DNA from 2 places in the Thalassobacillus sp. C254 genome. Region 1 is predicted to be linked to the other one. Evidence: a T-box and tRNA genes for the amino acid it is inferred to sense, from the RefSeq annotation. Region 1 holds a T-box; the other holds one or more tRNA genes.

The links. A T-box is a leader RNA that pairs with one kind of tRNA and senses whether it is charged. The one in region 1 lies ahead of metG (methionine--tRNA ligase), so its partner is inferred to be a tRNA-Met.
Region 2: it encodes a tRNA-Met, which carries the amino acid that the T-box ahead of metG (methionine--tRNA ligase) is inferred to sense. The anticodon was not compared.

Annotation. Positions count from the first base shown of each region.
Region 1 covers NZ_BAXQ01000025.1:6,015-12,187, reverse strand. The annotation lists gene JCM19033_RS17910 (G5 and 3D domain-containing protein) at 1-253, opposite strand, end outside; gene JCM19033_RS17905 (TatD family hydrolase) at 549-1,316, opposite strand; partial or broken gene metG (methionine--tRNA ligase) at 1,462-3,432, opposite strand; T-box leader at 3,591-3,849, opposite strand; gene JCM19033_RS17895 (AbrB/MazE/SpoVT family DNA-binding domain-containing protein) at 4,246-4,539, shown strand; partial or broken gene rsmI (16S rRNA (cytidine(1402)-2'-O)-methyltransferase) at 4,672-5,545, opposite strand; gene JCM19033_RS17885 (GIY-YIG nuclease family protein) at 5,542-5,805, opposite strand; partial or broken gene JCM19033_RS17880 (tRNA1(Val) (adenine(37)-N6)-methyltransferase) at 5,792-6,173, opposite strand, start outside.
Region 2 covers NZ_BAXQ01000006.1:369-6,541, forward strand. The annotation lists partial or broken gene pxpB (5-oxoprolinase subunit PxpB) at 1-627, shown strand, start outside; gene JCM19033_RS07785 (LamB/YcsF family protein) at 599-1,369, shown strand; gene JCM19033_RS07790 (biotin-dependent carboxyltransferase family protein) at 1,366-2,241, shown strand; gene JCM19033_RS07795 (PLP-dependent aspartate aminotransferase family protein) at 2,363-3,505, shown strand; gene JCM19033_RS23310 (hypothetical protein) at 3,520-3,672, opposite strand; rRNA gene rrf (5S ribosomal RNA) at 3,843-3,959, shown strand; tRNA gene JCM19033_RS07805 (tRNA-Met) at 3,980-4,056, shown strand; gene thiL (thiamine-phosphate kinase) at 4,303-5,397, shown strand; gene tsaE (tRNA (adenosine(37)-N6)-threonylcarbamoyltransferase complex ATPase subunit type 1 TsaE) at 5,422-5,886, shown strand; partial or broken gene tsaB (tRNA (adenosine(37)-N6)-threonylcarbamoyltransferase complex dimerization subunit type 1 TsaB) at 5,883-6,173, shown strand, end outside.

The DNA of each region.
Region 1 (6,173 bases):
AGGTAAGGTCAGGGCTTACATCATCAGCATCTTTCACTTGCAACCCTTGCTCCCTGAACAATTCTTCTACCGTTTGGGCATGAGTGGCTGCTGTTATTTCTTCCATTTCATCAACCACAATAGTCACTGAAGACTTTGCCATTTCATATATCCCATATGTAGAAATAAAAATTATCAGCATGAAAGCAAATAAGGCCATCAGCTTCTTTCTCATGCTCATTGTTAAAGGCATGAGTCTCTGCTTAAGGTCCATATTTTCTTCTCCTCCTAACTAGCGTGCTCTTTTCCATAAGGTTTACAAATATATAAAGAGACGTAGGGTCTCCCTTTCGCTGCCATGTATAAACGTACTGTTCTATACAAGATCAGAAGTTAGCTTCTTCCCCTCCTTATGTCAATAAAAGAAGCGCTGGCATATGTTGACATTATGCAAAAAACAGGGGAAAAGGAGAAGAAATATTTATCGACTAATTCAGCATTTGTAAGGATTCCTAAAGAAAAAAACTCACGTTTGGAGGAGAATGTACAAGATCCGCTATCAAAATTACTTAGTTAATGTTGAAAAGTTTTTTTGCATTGCTTGTCGTTTGCTCCGCTACTTCTTCCAGAGAAAGTTCTTTCAGCTCAGCAATTTTCTCGGCAACAAGCTTCACGTAAGCAGGCTCATTTCTTTTTCCTCTGTATGGGTGCGGAGCAAGAAATGGACAGTCCGTTTCAACAAGAAGCTTATCCATGGGAATTTCCTTTGCTACTTCCTTTGGCCTTTTAGCATTTTTAAAAGTCACCGGCCCTCCAAAGGAGATATGAAAATTCATTTTTAAGCACTCTCGGGCGATCTCTAAACTTCCCCCAAAGCAGTGCATGATTCCTCCTACTTCTTCTGCTTTTTCTTCCTTGAGAATATCTACTATATCCTGATGTGCATCTCGATCATGAATGACGATTGGAAGGTTTACTTTCTTTGCAAGTCGTATTTGCTTTCTAAAGACCTCTTTTTGGACCTCCTTTGGTGATTTATCCCAATGGTAATCGAGCCCCATTTCTCCTAATGCTACGACTTTAGGATGTTCAGAAAGCTCCTCTAACCATTTCAAGTCATCTTCTGTCATATCTATCGCATCAACGGGATGCCAGCCTACAGAAGCATAAATAAAATCGTATTTGTCAGCCAGGGACAGAGCTCCTTTGATTGTTTTGCGGTCAAACCCGACCACATTCATTAAACGAACTCCTTCGCCCCGCGCTTTTTCAATGACTTGTTCCACATCCTCTTCAAATTGATCTGCATTTAAATGAACATGTGTATCAAACAACATTATGAATCCTCCTCAGCTCTTTTGTTCAGCTTCTACTATCTTTGTACTATACATAAGCCCTGGGCTTTTCTTCAAGAATCGTGTGTAAGCCCATGTAGTACCATTGATAAAAAAGTCCGGCTTAAGCCGGACTTCTCTCACTAAATTAATTCACTTTCGCTCCGTTTGGAAGACTGTCATCAATGGTTGCCAAGGTAAGCTGCTTTCCTTCTGATCCGGCAAGAATCATGCCTTGTGACATTTCGCCGCGAAGTTTTACAGGCTTTAAATTCACCACACAGATCACTTTTTTGCCGACGAGCTCTTCAGGCGTATAATATTTTGCAATGCCAGAGACAACCTGTCGTTTCTCGTAACCTAAATCCAGCTGGATTTTTAACAGCTTGTCTGCTTTTTTAACTGGCTCTGCTTTCAGCACTTCTGCTACTCGTAAATCTACTTTAGAGAAATCCTCTATGGTAATTTCAGTATCTTGTGCGTTTTCTTCTGGGTCTTTCCTTTCACTGTTCTCTTCTTCATTTGTTTTTACTACTCCGCCCATATCGCGAATAATATTAGCGGTTTCTTCTTTTACATCAAGACGAGGGAAGAGAGGCGTTCCTTTTTTTACGACGGTAGTCCCTTCCGGTATCTTTCCAAATTCCTTCATTGTTTCCCACTCAGTTAACTCATTTGAAATCCCCAGCTGCTTCCATATCTTCCCTGGTGTTTCTGTCATGAATGGCTGAATAAGAATGGAAATATACCGCAGGGATTCAGCAAGATGGTACATCACCGCGCCAAGCTGTTCTTTTTCTCCCTCATCTTTTGCCAGAATCCAGGGCTGTGTTTCATCAATGTATTTGTTTGTCCTGCTCACGAGCTGCCAAATAGCTGTAAGAGCCACAGAAAACTCCATGTCTTCCATTGCTTTCTCGACTTTTGTAACTGTGGCATTTACCAACTCCACCAATGAGTTATCAAAAGAAGTGCCGTCCTTTAAGTACGCTGGTAAGGAGCCTCCTAGATACTTATTAATCATAGCTACAGTTCGGTTTAGTAAATTTCCAAGGTCATTGGCCAGGTCATAGTTCAACCGATCTACGAAGCTTTCCGGAGTAAAGACTCCGTCGGATCCAAATGGCACTTCACGGAGAAGATAATAACGAAGGGCATCCAGGCCGTAGCGGTCAATTAATGGGACAGGGTCTACGACGTTTCCCTTTGATTTCGACATTTTTCCGTCTTTCATAAGCAGCCAGCCATGGCCAAACACTTTCTTTGGCAGCGGCAGATCCAAAGCCATTAACATGATCGGCCAGTAAATAGTGTGAAAGCGTACGATCTCCTTTCCAACTAAGTGAACGTCTGCCGGCCAGTATTTCTCATATAAATCAGGCTGATCTGTTCCGTATCCTAATGCTGTGATATAGTTAGACAACGCATCAATCCATACGTACACGACATGCTTAGGGTCGCTTTTTACAGAAACTCCCCATGAAAATGCCGTTCGTGATACAGCCAAATCTTCAAGTCCCGGTTTAATAAAGTTGTTAATCATCTCATTTTTTCTTGTTTCCGGCTGTATAAACTGAGGGTTTTTCTCATAAAACTCAAGGAGCCGGTCAGCGTACTTGCTCATTCTAAAGAAGTAAGACTCTTCCCTTACTTTTTCTACAGCTCTCCCGCAATCCGGACATTTCCCATCTTCCAGCTGGTGTTCTGTATAAAAGGATTCACAGGGCGTACAGTACCAGCCTCATAGTGGTCAAGATAAATGTCTCCCTGCTCTTTTAGCTGCTCAAAGATCTTTTGAACTACCTTTTTATGACGGTCCTCGGTCGTTCGGATAAAATCATCATAGGAAATATCAAGTTTATCCCATAGATTTTGAATGCCACTGACAATCTCATCAACAAATTCCTGTGGACTTTGGCCTTTTTTCTTCAGCTTTCCTTTCAATCTTTTGACCATGTTCATCGGTTCCCGTTAAATAACGCACATCATATCCACGAAGACGCTTGTATCTTGCCATGGCGTCTCCGGCTACAGTCGTATAAGCATGACCAATATGAAGCTTGTCACTTGGATAATAAATAGGAGTTGTAATATAGAAGGTTTCTTTTTGCTTTGCCATTTTATTTCCTCCTTCATGTATTTTGATATTTGATGTTCTTTTCATCTGCCTGCTTCATTCCTCTCACCTTCCAATCTTACATCTTTGTTAAAAGGCGAGAGTCTAAACAAAGAGATGCTTTCTTTTCTCTAAAAAGACATAAAAAAGCCTTCATCCTGCTAAGGGACGAAAGCTTCGCTCACGTGGTACCACCCAAATTTCTTTGTTTCATGTGAAACAAAGGTCTCTTCTCACTGCTCTGCTGCCAGACATATTTGCAGTGTTCCATATAACGCTGGAGACGTTTCACCCTTGTTGGCTTTCAACTCGAAAGAACTCCTCTTGGCCCATTTTCTGCGGTTCTGCCTCACCGGTTCTCACCTTTTCCGGCTCTCTGTGAGAAGCTTCTTCGCATACTCTACCCTTCATCGGATTTACATCTATGGTTTCCATATTTCCTGTCTTTTAAAAAAACTATATCGAAGGAGAAGAACATGTGTCAAGCTTCCTTGAAAAGGATAGGAAGAATTATTTGTAATTTCCATTTTTTGTATCCGTTGATTTTTGGTTTCGGTGCATTTTGTCGAAAATTATTAATCATAGTTTGCTAGTTTGTATTAACAAAGGAACACTTTTTACATAAAACGCCTTTATAAAAAACTATTTTTCTATTTTTCCTATATATTTTCAATTTCTTCAAATTTCTTCAATATTTTTTTATGCATAATAATTGACGTCTTTTCTAAAGATTGGTATATTTAGAAAGAAGAAAGAGAAAATTGTCGAATATTGACTCTTCCTACAAAGCTATGAAAATATAAGGAGGATTTATTAATGAAATCTACTGGTATTGTACGTAAGGTTGATGAGCTTGGCCGTGTAGTTATTCCTATTGAATTGCGTCGTACGTTAGATATTGCAGAAAAAGACGCTCTTGAAATCTATGTAGATCATGACCGCATTGTACTGAAAAAGTACAAGCCTAACATGACTTGTCAGGTTACTGGTGAAGTATCTGATGACAACGTATCCATTGCGGACGGAAAGATTATCTTAAGCCCTGAAGGCGCAGAAGAAGTAATTAAGGATCTTCAGTCATACGTCGATAAGCACAAAACAAACGCATAAGCTTTATAGATAAAGAGATAACAAGCTTACACTTAAAAATGTATTTCTTATAGATAGAGAAAAAAAGGCAAAGCCTCATCAGGCTTTGCCTTTTTTATTGTGGCATAGAGTCTTTGTTTTCACTATCCCCTTTTAATCCAACTCGTGAAAAGCCGAGTAGACTTCACGCTTTGGAACCTCTCTATCCTTTGCAGCCTGCTTTATCGCCTCTTTTGAAGACATCCCTTCCTTGATGTAGCTCTTCACATGCTCAGCAGGATCCAGAGCCTGCCACCACGCCTGTTCTTCAACCGGAGCTTTTCCAGTCCCCTGAACAATGAGACAGCATTCTCCTTTGACTGGCTCTTTTTCTAAAGCTTCCCTGATGGTAGTAAGGGTTCCACGGAAAATTTCTTCATGCCGCTTAGTTAACTCTCTGGCAAGAGCTGCTTCTCTATCTCCCACTGCTTTTCAATATCTTCAACCGTTTTACCAATTCGGTATGGGGATTCGTAAAAAATAACCGGGCCGTCTACATAGGAAAGTTTATCCAGGATTTCTGCCTTCTCTTTGTTTTTTCTTGCAAAAAGCCATAAAAGTAAAAGGGACCTCCTGCTAACCCTGATGCAATAAGGGCAGTGACAGCAGCATTTGCGCCAGGAAGAGGAATCACAGAGAAACCCGCACGAACACAGGAAGATACAAGCTCCTGTCCTGGATCTGAAACGAGTGGAGTGCCAGCATCACTGACCAAGGCTACTGTTTTCCCTTCTTTTAAGTAGCCCAGCACTTTTTCTTCCTTTTGTTCTTTATTATGTTCATGATAGCTGTCAAGCGGGCCGGGAATTTCAAAGTGAGTACAAAGCTTTCTCGTCTGCCTTGTATCTTCAGCTAAAATCACATCTGCTTCCTGAAGGATACGAACTGCCCGGAAAGTCATGTCTTCCAGGTTCCCTATGGGTGTCGGCACAAGATATAAGTGGCCTTTATCGGCCTCAGCTGTATGATAGCTTTTTTGCTGGTTCATTTACTTTCCCCCGAATCAATTAAGTTTTTCTTCTGGGCTTTAGTTAGTTTTTTTATTGCTCGTTCAGCTTTCAGAGCTTCTGACTTTGTGGAAAAAGAACTTTCATACACAAGGGAAAGAGGTGCTCTTCCCCTTGTATATTTCGCTCCCTTTCCCATCTCATGTGTGATCAGCCTTTTTTGCACATCTGTAGTGTAACCGGTGTAATAAGTGCCATCCCCGCACTTTAAGATGTACACAAAGTGCTTATTTTCCTTCATAATAATTTTGAAACTCCTTTGTATAGCTTCCTTTTTCATCATAAACAAACAGAGGAGGAAGGCAGGCCATCCCTGGCTTTCCGTCTTTTATTCCTTCGAGAAGAACGATGTTTGCATCTCTGTCTTTCTTTGGGTGAATAAACTTCACTCTTTTTGGTGCTATTCGATGCTTCTCAAAAAGCGTTATCATCTCTGAAAGCCGCTCTGGACGATGCACCATTGCCACCTTACCTTTTTGCTTTACAACTTGGCTGCATGCGTGAATGACTTCTTCCAGACTGCAGTATATTTCATGGCGGGCAATAGCAAGGTGTGGATTTTCATTATATTCTTTCTCCCCTTTTGTAGCAAAATAAGGAGGGTTGCAC
Region 2 (6,173 bases), on a different contig from region 1:
AATTAATGAATGGGTACCAAGTTACACAGCGATAACCTTCTTTTACGATCCTTTTTTAATAAGCTATGAAAAAGCAGCAGAATGGTTATATGAGCTGTCTGCTCATTTGCAGAAAGTAAAACTGCCTCCTCCTGTTATTTATGATATCCCTACTTATTACGGAGGAGAAAGTGGCCCTGATTTAAAAAGGGTAGCAGAAATAAACAACTTATCTCCTGAGGAAGTAGTCAGTATTCACTCAAGTGAAAGTTATCTTATTTACATGATTGGCTTTACACCTGGTTTTCCCTACTTAGGGGGATGTCTGAAAAAATAGCTGCTCCTCGTTTAAGTAAGCCAAGGGGAAAAGTAGCAGAGGGATCCGTTGGAATAGCAGGAGAGCAAACTGGTATTTATTCATTAGAGAGTCCTGGAGGATGGAACATTATTGGCAGAACACCAATAAAATTATTTGATCAACATAGAGAGCACCCTTTTTTAGTGGAAAGTGGTAATTATATTCGCTTTGTTCCGGTAGAAAATGAGGAATATGAAAAAATAAAAATAGAGGTCGATAGAAGAGTATACCAGTTAACCACAAGGGTCATGGAGGGGACACATGAATTATCAAGTGGATTTAAACAGTGATTTAGGAGAGAGCTTTGGTGCTTACACCATAGGGCAAGATGAACAGGTTCTGGAGTTTGTAAGCTCAGCAAATGTAGCCTGTGGATACCATGCAGGAGATTATAACGTTATGGACAAGACGGTTAAATTAGCTAAAGAGAAAGGAGCAGGTATAGGAGCGCACCCCGGATTTCCTGATCTTGCGGGATTTGGACGAAGAAAGATGGAGATGACACCTGGTGAGGTCCATCGTCTTGTGACTTACCAGATTGGAGCCATAGAGGCCTTTTGTCGGGTTCACCAGGTTTCTCTTCAGCACGTGAAGCCTCATGGAGCCTTGTTTAACATTGCATCGGTGGATACAAAAACGGCAGAGGCGATAGCAGAAGCAGTGTACGATGTAAATCCATCACTTATACTATTTGGTTTAGCGGGGGGAGAATTAATTACGGCAGGGAAGCGATTGGGACTCAGATGTGCAAATGAGGTATTTGCTGATCGTACGTACTTGCCTGATGGGACATTAACTCCAAGAAGCAATCCTGAGGCCTTAATCCATAGCACTGAAGAGGCAGTCGAACGGGTGATTAAAATGATTACAAAAAAGCAGACGGAAGCGTTAGATGGTACGGTTATTGACTTAGACGCTGACACAATCTGCGTTCATGGAGATAAGCCGGAAGCTTTGGAATTTGTTAAACATGTCAGAAAGGTTTTTTCAGAGAACAATATTACTGTCCAGCCAATAGGTGAATGGAAATGAGTAAACCTCTATTCCTTGTGAAAAAGCCAGGAATGCAAACAACTATACAGGATAAAGGGAGAACGGGTTATCAGCAGTTTGGTGTAGTGGCTTCTGGGGCGATGGATCAATTTTCTTATCAAGCAGGAAACTTATTAGTTGGTAACAACCGCGGAGATGCTGCACTGGAAATAACCATGGCTGGCCCGCATTTACTTGCCCAAAGTGATGCTGTGGCAGTCATTACAGGTGCTGACCTTCAACCTCAATTAAATGGCCAGCCGGTTTCCCGGTGGATATCTTTTTCTATAAAAGAAGGAGATGAGCTGATATTTCATGGAGCGAAAAAGGGAGTAAGAGCTTATCTATGTATTTCGGGTGGCATAGCAGGCGAGAAAACACTTGGAAGTCAGTCAACTTATATGAAAGCAAGAATGGGAGGTATTGAAGGAAGGTCTGCAGTAAAGGGAGATACGATCTATAAAAACGTGGAGGATAGAACCGTAAAGCCGGGCAAAGGACTTCATTACTCTTTTATTCCTGACTATGATGACCTTTCCCCTCTGAGAGTCGTTCCAGGTCCAGAGGAAGAAGACTTTACCAAGGATGGACTTCATGCTTTTTATAACACTGAGTATATTGTCACTCAGGAAGCCGACCGTATGGGTATGAGACTTGAAGGGACACCGATAAAGCATCTAGACAAAGCTGATATCTTATCGGATGCCGTAGCATACGGTACCATTCAGGTGCCTAAGAACGGACAGCCTATGATTTTAATGGCTGACAGACAGACTACAGGCGGATACACCCGTATTGCCAATGTAATAAGCACGGACCTTCCTCGATTAGCGCAGCTTCTCCCTGGTAAAAAATCTCATTTGAAAAAGTGAGCGTAGAGACTGCCCATTCTTTGATGAAAAAACAAGAAAAAACTCTTACACAAATTGAATTTCTCAACTCGGAATCATGATGAAAAAGAACGACCAAACATAGGCGAATGGAGAGAACGTTATGACTAAGCATTTTAATACACAAACTGTACATTTTCAAAAGGGGGATGGGGAGAAGAACGTAAGTAAAACAAAGCCTATTTACCAAACTTCAGCTTTCACATTTGAGAGCTTAGAAGACATGGAAAGCTATTTTAGCGGAGAGAAGGAATATCTTTATACTCGTTACAGCAATCCCAACCCTGATGACTTAGGTGCAGGCGTTGCTCAATTAGAAGGAGCTCCCGCAGGCGCAGCCAGTTCTTCAGGGATGTCTGCAATTCTTGCAGGCGTTATGGCAGCTGCAAATCCGGGTGAGCATATTATAGTGCCAGAAGACTTATACGGAGGGACGTACCAATTATTTGAACAGGAATTAAAAGAATTTGGATATGAAATTTCAGTTATAGATTTTACAAGTATTAAGAATGTTGAAGAGGAGATTAAAGATAATACTGTTCTTCTTTACTCTGAGTCCATTGCCAACCCCCTGCTTAGAGCCGAAAATTTGCAAGAGCTGGTCTCGCTCGGTAAAACTCATAATTTAACCGTAATGATTGATAACACGTTTGCTACACCTTATTTAATACAGCCATACAAACAGGGCGCAGACATAGTGGTACATAGTGCTACAAAATACATAGGCGGTCATAGTGATGTAACGGCTGGAGTGGTAGTGGGCAATGAAGAGCTGATAGCAAAAGCAAAGAAAAAGATAATTAACTTAGGGGGAAGTTTGAGTCCTTTTGAAGCTTGGCTTGCCTGTAGAGGGTTAAAAACTTTAAGTGTAAGAATGGAGAGACAATGCGCCAATGCTAATGAGCTTGCTGTCTGGTTTAGGGAGCAAGAGGATATTAAGAAAGTTTACTATCCGGAAGCAGTCTCTGAAAGAGGGAACGGGGCAATGGTTAGTATTGAGCTGGAAGAGTACATTGATTTGCATACCTTCTTTTCCTCATTAGATTGGGTGAAAATTGTTCCTACATTAGCTGGCGTGGAAACAACTGTGTCCTATCCACTTGGAACCTCACATCGGACAGTGCCAGAGGAAATAAGAAAGTCGTTAGGTATCACAGCAGGAATTGTACGAATTTCGGTTGGAATAGAAGAGTCCAAGGATATTATTGAAGCATTTAACAGAGCCTTACAAGCTGCTAAAAAATAAAAACAGACAGCCGTCTAAAAACGGCTGTCTTTTGTATTCATCCAGTCCTGAAAATTTTGGTAGACAGAAATATTGTCACTGAATATTAATATAGGCAGGAAAAGAAAGGTCGCAAGTAACGCCATGTTAGCTCCGATCGCAGCTTTTACACATTGGATAAGATCCATGATAAAACCCTCATTTATAATAATATTCTAAATATTCTTATTAATATAATATCAAAACAAGTAACTTTTGCAAAAAAAACAAACTTGTAATGAAAATATATATAAGTGCTTGCATTGCATTAAGAACCGTGGTATATTTATATACGTGACGTTGAGAACGTCATAAAAGGTCTGGTGGCGACAGCGAAGAGGTCACACCCGTTCCCATGCCGAACACGGAAGTTAAGCTCTTCAGCGCCGATGATAATTGGGGGGCAACTCCCTGTGAAAGTAGGACGTTGCCAGGCCTTATCTAATTTTATAATATCGCGGGGTAGAGCAGTCTGGTAGCTCGTCGGGCTCATAACCCGGAGGTCGGAGGTTCAAATCCTCCCCCCGCAACCAAAATAATTTCCGCCACTACGTCGAATGACATCATTGTCAGGAAATATCAGTGGTACTCGTCAGAGTACAACCAAATAATCATTTATTAATAAGCTGAAAGAGGCTTTTTTTTATTGGTTTCAAAATGAGGTACATATATTTCAAAGCCGGCAAAGCAATCAAAGTATTGTTTTGCTTTTTTTGTGCAAACGGCTATCGAGAAGTGAATTTTCCAAAAGAATACGTTACACTGTAGAAAGAAAATGGATGATTTCAACAATATTACCGTTGACACTTCTAATATTGGAAAGAATGAGATTAGGATTGTTATGCGGGCATCTAACCTTAAGAAATAGTGAGTGTGACCTTATGATTCATGATGAATTTGATTGGATAAACAAAATTAAGCCAAAATCACACTATCAAAGCCATTTGCTTGAAGGTATTGGCGATGATGCTTCTGTTTATAAAACCGATGCATCTTATGATGAAATTATATGTGTTGATACTCTGGTTGAGGATGTGCATTTTAAGAAGACTACTCTCTCTCCATTTGATATAGGGCACAAGGCACTGGCCGTAAATATCAGTGATGTAGCCGCGATGGGAGGGTGGCCGGTCTTTTATTTAGTCTCTGTTGCTATTCCTTCTGACTGGTCGGAGGAAGAAATGGAGGAGCTTTATAAAGGGATGTCATCCTTGGCAGAGGGGTACAAAATGGACTTAATTGGCGGTGATACGGTCTCCACTACTGATAAACTGGTGATCTCTGTCACGGTTACCGGCCGTGTGGAAGCTGGAAAACGCCTATTAAGAAAAAATGCTCTGCCTGGAGATATAGTGTTTGTCACAGGTTCTCTTGGGAAGTCCGCGGCCGGACTTGCTCTTTTGCTCAAGAGGTCAAGAAACGCGCACTTTACAGCAAGAGAAAAACGGCTGACGATAGCTCACCAACGTCCGCGGCCTAAAGTAGAAGAAGCAAGGGTGATCAATTCTTTGAATACTCGGGGAGCATTGAATGACATAAGTGATGGAATTGGCAGCGAAGCGCATGAAATAGCTGAAGCGAGTAATGTTTCCATAGAGCTGGATGAAAGCAGTTTCCCTATTGCCCAGGAACTGCAGAGTGTAGATGCGGCCAAGCGGCTTGAATGGATGCTGTTTGGCGGTGAAGATTTTGAGCTTGTAGGAACGGTTAGGGAAAACGATTGGGAGCTGCTATCGGAAGCGATGAAAAAAGAAGGCCTCTCTTTATATAAGATTGGGACCGTGAAAGAAGGCCGTGGGGAAGTGTGGCTTAAAAAAGAGAAGAACGGACTGGTTCGTCTTAATAAAAAAGGCTACAATCATTTTAAATCATAAAGGTAAGGGAAGTTGGTGAGGGTAATGGCTGAAAGCTTTACGTTTATCACTAGATCACCTGAGGAAACCATTTCGTTAGGAGAACGCCTGGGCCGTGCTGCGCAGCCAAGTGATCTCGTTACCCTCTCAGGAGATTTAGGAGCGGGAAAAACACACTTTACAAAAGGAATTGCTGAAGGGGTGGAAGTGAAACGAGTGGTAAACAGTCCGACTTTTACCATAATTAAGGAGTATAAGGGCAGGCTTCCCTTGTATCATATGGACGTTTATCGTTTAGAAGAACAAGGGGGAGAAGACCTTGGTTTTGAGGAATACTTTGAAGGTGAGGGCCTCACGGTAGTTGAATGGGCGGAAATTATTAAAGAACAGCTCCCTGATCACTTTCTGGATATTATAATAAGAAGAGACAGCGATACACAAAGGACATTTACTTTTACCCCTTATGGGGAGAGATATATTCAACTAAGCAAGGAGCTGCAGGGGAAATGAAGATCCTGTCTATAGATACAACAACATATACACTTGGGGTAGGGGTTTCTGCTGAGGGAGAAATCAAAGGAGAGGTAATAACGAACCTTAAGAAGAATCATTCTATCAGCTGATGCCAGCTATAGATTACCTTTTAAAAGAAGCCTCCATAAAGACAAACGAACTGGACCGAATTGCTGTAGCAAAAGGACCTGGTTCCTATACTGGGGTTCGTATAGGAGTGACCACTGCCAAGTCGATGGCCTGGGCATTACATATCCCGGTCGTAGGGATATCCAGCTTGAAAA